Regions from separate parts of the Lacrimispora sinapis genome, predicted to be linked through region 2. Evidence: a T-box and tRNA genes for the amino acid it is inferred to sense, from the RefSeq annotation. Region 2 holds a T-box; the other holds one or more tRNA genes.
What was found. The T-box of region 2 lies ahead of pheS (phenylalanine--tRNA ligase subunit alpha). A T-box ahead of a tRNA ligase gene usually reads a tRNA of that ligase, here a tRNA-Phe.
Positions count from the first base shown of each region.

Region 1 (4,202 bases), 1.7 Mb from region 2:
CTTTCTCACTACTAACTAGTGTCGTATTAATAATTACATCTGCACCATTCATTACATTCGCATCTTCATCTATACTCCTAATTTCATTCCCGACTTCATTCCCAACTACATTTCTAACTTTATCCCTAACTTCATTCCCATCTTCATCCCTAACTTTGTCCCTAACTTTATTCCCGACTACATCTCTAACTTTATCCCTAACTTTATCCCTAACTTTATTCCCAACTTTGTCCCTAACTTTATTCCCAACTACATCTCTAACTTTGTCCCTAACTTCATTCCCAACTACATCTCTAACTTCATCCTCAACTACATCTCTAACTTCATCCCTAACTTCATCTCTAACTTCATTCCCAACTTCATATCCAATAGTTATTATCTCATCAATCTCTAACAAAGCGGTACAAAGCCTATCTATCCCTTCCTCCGTATCCGCCAAAGTAGTAATTGCTGTAACATAATCTGCCCCGCACATCTCCATTTCCAAATGATACTGTTCACGTAATACCTGATCTAACTGACTCCCCGACCAACTAGTATTCCTGGTAGAAATAATAACTTTAGAAATATCTATATCGAAAACTCCATTATATCCAATCACCTGATCCGATAAAATCCGCAGATTCACCATCTTCCCCAGACGCTTCCGTGCATCTGATATCCGACTGTAAAAATCCTTCATTTTACCAGTCCCATTATGATCCATATACCGAATACAATTTTCAATACTCGCCATCATCACATAGGAAGGACTGCTGGTCTGATACATTTGAATATATCGGTCCAGCCGTTCCATATTTACAAATCCTTTTTTGACATGCAGCAACGCAGTCTGAGTCAAGGAAGGTAGCGTCTTATGGAGACTTTGTATTACAATATCTGCCCCCAAATCCAAAGCCGAAACCGGAAATCCTTCATTTTTACCAAATGAGAAATGTGCCCCATGTGCCTCATCCACAATAAGGGGTAAACCAAACTTATGAACCACCTGAGCAATTGCCTTAATATCAGAAACCACACCATCATAAGTTGGGGATACCACCAGTACCGCTTCTATATCCGAACATGTTTTCAACATTTCTTCTACATCCTCAGCTAATAGTCCACCTTGAAGCCCCAATTCAGGTATAAATTGTGGATAAATATAGTTTGCATTCAGCTGATTGAGGAAAACTCCATAAAAAGCAGATTTATGACAATTCCGGCTCATCAAAATCGTCCCTCTGTTCCGAACTGTGGCACCGATTGCACTTAATATTCCGCAACTGCTTCCATTAACAAGATAGAATGTCTTGTCACTCCCATAAATTCCAGCCGCCCATTCCATAGAATCCTTTAAAATTCCTTCCGGATGATGAAGATTATCAAACCCGTTAATTTCCGTAATATCAATTGAAAATGGATTTAAAAATTGGCTCAAAGCCTCATACTTATATTGTCTTTTATGTCCCGGCATATGAAATGGGTAGAAATCCGAGTCAGCATACTCCATCAACCTTTTTAGTAAATTTGGTCTTTCCTTCACAATTTATCCCTCAATCTCCTCAACTCTATATTTCTGCTCTTATATTTTCCTGTTTCGATATCTATTTATTCTTATTTCAATTATTAAATTTCTGCAGACTACCAACCCCTTTAGTATAGCATCCTTACCCTATCTTTACAATTTATTCTAGGGGAGCTATAATAGTATTTTGAGTAAAATAGTGGAAGGAAAGGTGATACCCATGAGATTAATAGAGTTTAAAATGGAGCGTCCAGGATTAGTAAAAGCAAATGATTTAGTTCACATCATAGAACGGGAAGGTACCAGCAGCTACAGTTATATCATAGAACCGGCTGTTGCCATGTCAGGCTGTTACACTGGACGCGACCGTATAAAATCCAACCAGGGAATTGTAAAAGAAGTGAAACACAATGACCGGGGATATTACGTGATTGTAGAATTCGATGAATAGAATAGTAAAATACAAAAAGCCCTGAAACATTTCTGTTTCAAGGCTTGTCCTGAGACACCGGGGATTCGAACCCCGGACAACTTGATTAAAAGTCAAGTGCTCTACCACCTGAGCTAGTATCCCATATGCCCAAAGCCGGAATCGAACCAGCGACACGAGGATTTTCAGTCCTCTGCTCTACCAACTGAGCTATCTGGGCGCATGCGTTCTTTAGTACATTATCCACTAAATTACACATTAAAAATTGCGGGGGCAGGATTTGAACCTACGACCTTCGGGTTATGAGCCCGACGAGCTTCCAGACTGCTCCACCCCGCGTTATTTAATTATAGTATATGCAGTGATTCATTTTTTAATCACTGAATGGATGGAGATGGATTCGAACCATCGAAACGTGTCGTAACAGATTTACAGTCTGCCCCCTTTGGCCACTCGGGAACCCATCCATATTTCAATTGTTTTGATGCAAGCCGATGATCGGACTCGAACCGATAACCTGCTGATTACAAATCAGCTGCTCTGCCAATTGAGCCACATCGGCACAACTCTTCTCATGTATGTGGTTTGCATACTGAATGGGACCTATAGGGCTCGAACCTATGACCCTCTGCTTGTAAGGCAGATGCTCTCCCAGCTGAGCTAAGATCCCATTGACAAAATTTAGTTGTAAAACGACCCGGATGGGACTCGAACCCACGACCTCCGCCGTGACAGGGCGGCGCTCTAACCAACTGAGCCACCAGGCCAAACCTATTTGAAGGCTAATGCATATACCCTCAAAACCACACATTGTCTTAAATCTTTCATCCGTTCTTCCTCTTACCTAAACCAACCTGGTTAAGCCCTCGACCTATTAGTGACAGTCAGCTACACATGTTACCATGCTTCCACCTCTGCCCTATCTACCTCGTCGTCTTCAAGGGGTCTTACTCTTGCGATGGGATATCTCATCTTGAGGGGGGCTTCACGCTTAGATGCCTTCAGCGTTTATCCCTTCCCGACTTGGCTACTCTGCCATGGTCTTGATCACCAACAGATACACCAGAGGTCAGTCCATCCCGGTCCTCTCGTACTAAGGACAGCTCCTCTCAAATATCCTACGCCCACGCCGGATAGGGACCGAACTGTCTCACGACGTTCTGAACCCAGCTCGCGTACCGCTTTAATGGGCGAACAGCCCAACCCTTGGGACCTACTACAGCCCCAGGATGCGATGAGCCGACATCGAGGTGCCAAACCACTCCGTCGATGTGAACTCTTGGGAGTGATAAGCCTGTTATCCCCAGGGTAGCTTTTATCCGTTGAGCGATGGCAATCCCACTTTATACCACCGGATCACTAAGTCCTAGTTTCCTACCTGCTCCACCCGTCGGTGTCGCAGTCAAGCTCCCTTATGCCTTTGCACTCTTCGAATGGTTTCCGTCCATTCTGAGGGAACCTTTGAGCGCCTCCGATACTCTTTCGGAGGCGACCGCCCCAGTCAAACTCCCCGCCTGACATTGTCCCCCAGCCAGGTCATGGCTGCAGGTTAGAAACCCAGTATCGCAAGGGTGGTATCCCAACATCGGCTCCTCAAAGACTGGCGTCCGTGATTCTTTGCCTCCCACCTATCCTGTACATGCAATACCGAATCCCAGTATCAAACTAGAGTAAAGCTCCATGGGGTCTTTCCGTCCTGGCGCAGGTAACCAGCATCTTCACTGGTATTTCAATTTCACCGGGTGCATTGTTGAGACAGCGCTCAAATCATTACGCCTTTCGTGCGGGTCGGAACTTACCCGACAAGGAATTTCGCTACCTTAGGACCGTTATAGTTACGGCCGCCGTTTACTGGGGCTTAAATTCAGAGCTTCGCGTTTCCGCTAACCCCTCCTCGTAACCTTCCAGCACCGGGCAGGCGTCAGCCCATATACCTCACCTTTCGGTTTTGCATAGACCTGTGTTTTTGCTAAACAGTTGCTTGAGCCTATTCTCTGCGGCCTGATTTCTCAGGCACCCCTTATCCCGAAGTTACGGGGTCATTTTGCCGAGTTCCTTAACAATGCTTCTCCCGCCGGCCTTAGGATTCTCTCCTCATCCACCTGTGTCGGTTTACGGTACGGGCACATATTACACAATAGCGGCTTTTCTTGACAGCCCCTACAGAGACTTCCCTACTTTTGTTCGGTACGCGTCACACCTTCCTGTTGCTAGACGGATTTGCCAGCCCAGCCAGTCCAATGCTTGCCCCGGTCTTTTCATTCC
Region 1 is NZ_CP141832.1:17,379-21,580, reverse strand. Features, by position in the region: gene VIG27_RS00120 (aminotransferase class I/II-fold pyridoxal phosphate-dependent enzyme) at 1-1,525, opposite strand, end outside; gene VIG27_RS00115 (hypothetical protein) at 1,728-1,958, shown strand; tRNA gene VIG27_RS00110 (tRNA-Lys) at 2,009-2,081, opposite strand; tRNA gene VIG27_RS00105 (tRNA-Phe) at 2,085-2,157, opposite strand; tRNA gene VIG27_RS00100 (tRNA-Met) at 2,203-2,276, opposite strand; tRNA gene VIG27_RS00095 (tRNA-Tyr) at 2,323-2,404, opposite strand; tRNA gene VIG27_RS00090 (tRNA-Thr) at 2,427-2,499, opposite strand; tRNA gene VIG27_RS00085 (tRNA-Val) at 2,535-2,607, opposite strand; tRNA gene VIG27_RS00080 (tRNA-Asp) at 2,631-2,704, opposite strand; rRNA gene VIG27_RS00075 (23S ribosomal RNA) at 2,792-4,202, opposite strand, start outside.
Region 1: it encodes a tRNA-Phe, which carries the amino acid that the T-box ahead of pheS (phenylalanine--tRNA ligase subunit alpha) is inferred to sense. The anticodon was not compared.

Region 2 (4,202 bases):
ATTTACGGAACGTGGCTGCAGCTTCTCTTGCGATTCCTATTACGCTGTAACAATCCACCCGATTTGATGTGATCTCGTATTCAAAAACCGTATCACGGAATCCAAGGAGCTCCACCGCGTCTGCACCAGGCTCAGAATCTTCGGGTAAAATGTAGATTCCGCTCTCAGGAGCATCCGGGTACATTTCATTGGTGCTTCCAAGTTCTTCGATGGAACACATCATACCGCAGGACTCAATTCCTCTTAATTTCCCTTTTTTGATCTTAACGCCGTGTTCCGGAAGGGGACCGCCGTCATGGCCTCCTGCCACTTTTCCGCCGTCTAAAACTACAGGGACTTTATCTCCAACCTTTACATTGGAAGCACCTGTTACGATCTGAACGGTTTCCGCCCCTACATGAACCTGGCAGACAATCAGCTTATCCGCATCGGGATGGCGCTCAATGGATAAGATCTGACCGACCACGATCTTCTCCAGGTTTTTATCCAGACATTCAAATCCTTCGACCTTTGTTCCGGTAAGTGTCATGGCATCCGTGTACTCCTGAGGTGCCACATCAAGATCCGGGACATATGCTTTAATCCATGATAATGGTGTATTCATTGACTTCTCTCCCTTTCTGTTCCTAGAACTGCTTTAAAAATCTGATATCATTCTCGTATAACAATCTCATATCATCAATTTCATATTTCAGCAAAGCGATCCGCTCCAAACCGACACCAAACGCAAATCCGGAATATTCGTCCGGGTCAATGCCGCTCATTTTAAGCACATTCGGATGAACCATTCCGCATCCTAAAATCTCGATCCAACCGGAGCCTTTGCAGAACCGGCAGCCCTTGCCGCCGCATTTAAAGCAGGTCACATCGACCTCTGCACTTGGTTCTGTAAATGGGAAATGATGAGGACGGAACTTCACTTTTGTTTCCGGTCCAAACAACTCTTTTGCAAACTCTGCAAGGGTTCCCTTTAAATCTGCAAATGTTATGTTTTTATCAATGACAAGGCCCTCGATCTGATGGAAGGAAGGAGAATGGGTCGCATCCACCTCGTCCGACCGGAACACACGTCCGGGAGCCAGCATACGGATCGGAAGATTTCCTTTTTCCATGGCACGTACCTGTACCGGAGACGTCTGGCTTCTTAATACAATGCTGTCGCTGATGTAAAAGGTATCCTGTTCATCTCTTGCGGGATGATTCTTTGGAATGTTCAGCTTTTCAAAGTTATAGGCATCGTATTCCACTTCCGGTCCTTCCATGACCTCATATCCCATTCCCACGAAGATCCGTTCCACTTCTTCCAGTGCAATGGTATTGGGATGGGTATGGCCTAATTTACTGCGTTTTGCAGGAAGGGTCACATCAATGACCTCTTTCTTTAACTGTTCTTCTCTTGCTTTCTTTTGCAGAGCAATTCTGGTTTCTTCTAACTTTCCTTCAATCAGTGCGCGGGCATCGTTTACCATCTGTCCCACCTTAGGTCTGTCTTCCGGAGCAACGTCTTTCATGCTCTTTAAAACATTGGTCAGCTCACCCTTTTTTCCAAGATAAGCGACCTTAATATCATTCAGTTTTTCCAATGCGTCCGAAGCTTCTATTTGTTTTAACGCTTCTTGTTTGATCTTCTCCAATTGGTCTTTCATCATGCTCTCCTTCTTTTCATAATTGAATGCTGCCATGACCGGAAAGGCCAGGACAAAAAAAAGCCCGCCCCAAAAAGGGACGAACTATATTCGCGGTACCACCCTGCTTCCTGTGTGAACACAGGCACTCGGTATACGTAACGTGTATCAAACGTCATGACCTACCCGCCAGGAAATGATTCATCCACTGGTTTCAGCCATGCTGCTTCGGTGAGAAATTCGAACTCTTATCTGAACTTAAAAGGGCTTACAGCCGGCGGCCCCTTCTCTCTGTAAGAAAATAAGTATCTACTGACACCTTCGTTGCATTTGCTTATAAAGTAACATTTTCTACCATTGTAATACAGAGAAGCAAAAAATGTCAAGGACTATTTCACGGATCATTGCTTTAAAACTCCCCGCCATATACGTATGGCAGGGGCAAATAAAACTATTATTTTAATTTAAATCCAGAAACCACCGTATTCAATTCTTCTGCGATGCGTTCCTGCTTCTCAGACATCTTTGACATATCGGTAACAACTTCGTATGCTTTTTCTACCGTAGTAAGTACCATATTGCTGTTGCCTGCTGTAGTCTGGACAGATTCAGAAACATTCTGAATCGCATCACGGACTTCCTGCATTACCTGGCTGATGTTATTCGCCATTTCCGCAATCTCGTTGGAAATTTCTTCAATGGAGACGGCATCACGGCCATACTGCTGCCCTACATCTACAAAATTATTGTAATCAGGAGTAACGGTATCCTTTAAGAATTTCAGCATGGATTCTGAACCGTTCATCATCATAGCGAACGCTCTCTGGACCTCCGTAATCGTATCTTCGATTTCTTTGACAATTTCGGAGGTATCCTTTGCAAGACGGCCAATCTCCCGTGCAACAACGGCAAAGCCTCTGCCCTGTTCTCCGGCTCTGACCGCTTCAATAGAAGCATTTAAAGACAACAAGTTGATCTGAGATGCCGTATTGGAAATGACTCTGGCCATATCACCGATTTTTTCCACTACCTTTGCATTCTCCACAGCCATCATAAGATCCTGTTCCCGCTCTTTGGAGATTTCAAACGCACTTTCATACGCTTCACGGCTGTTTTTCTCAATGACTCTGGCACGTTCCATAATCTCACCGGCCATCTTGCTGCTCTTTCCGGTCTCTTCTGCCAGAACGCTTACAGAGGAATTAACCTCGGCCATGGAAGCATTGACTTCTTCGGTTGCCGCGCTGGAAGACATCATGGCCTTATCCACATCTCCCATATATACTTTGATCTCACTAAACTGCTGAAGCAGATCCCCGGATACCGTATTCAAACGGACACTGGCATCGGTGATATCACCTGCCTGTTCCGAAATCTGTTCAATTACGGCTTTGTTGCTGTGAAACATATTATTCAGGGAACCGCTCATCTGGCCCAGTTCATCTCTGCTTCTGGATTTAAGGGGCTGGACGGTGAAATCACCTTCTGCCAAAGCACCCGCAAACTTTTTCACTTTCTTTAAACCGGAGGCAATGGTTCCCACCTGGAGTAAAACAGCTGCGATACAGCAGACGAGAGCTATCACACTTACCTGTATCAGCTTATTGTTAAGTGCAACGATCGGCTCCTCCAGTTCGGACTGCGGCATTTTAATCATAATAATCCAGCCGATTTCAGGAACTTTATCGTAATATAGGTTATAAGTCTCATTTCCCTCATCGTATGTAACGGTTCCTTTATCACTGGATATCATTTGGGCGCCTGCTGCTGCCAGAGATCCATTCTCATCCTGTGAAATATTCACACCATTTGTGATTTTTTCCTGATCGGTTCCGCAAAGGTATGCACCGTCTGCCGAAGTCAGCATAGCCGTTCCATTCTTGCCGACCTTAATGGACTGAATGAGTTCATTGATATCACTTAACTGCATATCCACCGTTACCGCACCGATAAATTTTCCGCTGGGATCGTAAACAGGTGCTGTACAACTAGCCATTGTGGTATTTAAAGTAGGGTCAAAATAAGGATCTGTAATAATTGCATCCTTCGTTGAGCTTGCTGCGAGCTTATAATATTCCTGATTGAAATAGTCATACTCTGCCGTGTTGTACTCGTAAGTCAGTTCAGTCTTTCCATTAGCTTTGTGCCAGTAAGGTCCCATATACTTCTGCTGGGGGTCATAAACATTGGGTTCAAACCAGATACCGCTGCCAAGGATCAGATCATTCTTCTCAATAATATTTGTGATTGCTGTTCCATAGGTGTCAATCTGGGTTGTCCGATAGGACGCTCCGACCATATGTGCAATATCCATTGCCGTTGTTTTTACCACATTCAGAGAATCATTAATACTGTTGACATTTGCTTTCAATTCTGACTGCATGGTGGAATTGCTTTGCTGTTCAATCAGGCTTCGGCTTGTGGATTCACTGATCCTTGTCAATAAAGCCAATGCCAATGCCACTACTGGTAAAATCCCAAGCAGCATCTTAATCCCAATACTTCTTATTCCTATTTTTCTCTCCATACTTTTCTCTCCTGTGTTTCGGATTTTCGACCTTATGCTACTTGTTTCGA
Region 2 is NZ_CP141832.1:2,082,665-2,086,866, forward strand. Features, by position in the region: gene pheT (phenylalanine--tRNA ligase subunit beta) at 1-604, opposite strand, end outside; gene pheS (phenylalanine--tRNA ligase subunit alpha) at 627-1,646, opposite strand; T-box leader at 1,719-1,959, opposite strand; gene VIG27_RS09670 (methyl-accepting chemotaxis protein) at 2,080-2,904, opposite strand; gene VIG27_RS09675 (winged helix-turn-helix domain-containing protein) at 2,905-3,147, shown strand; partial or broken gene VIG27_RS09680 (cache domain-containing protein) at 3,034-4,152, opposite strand.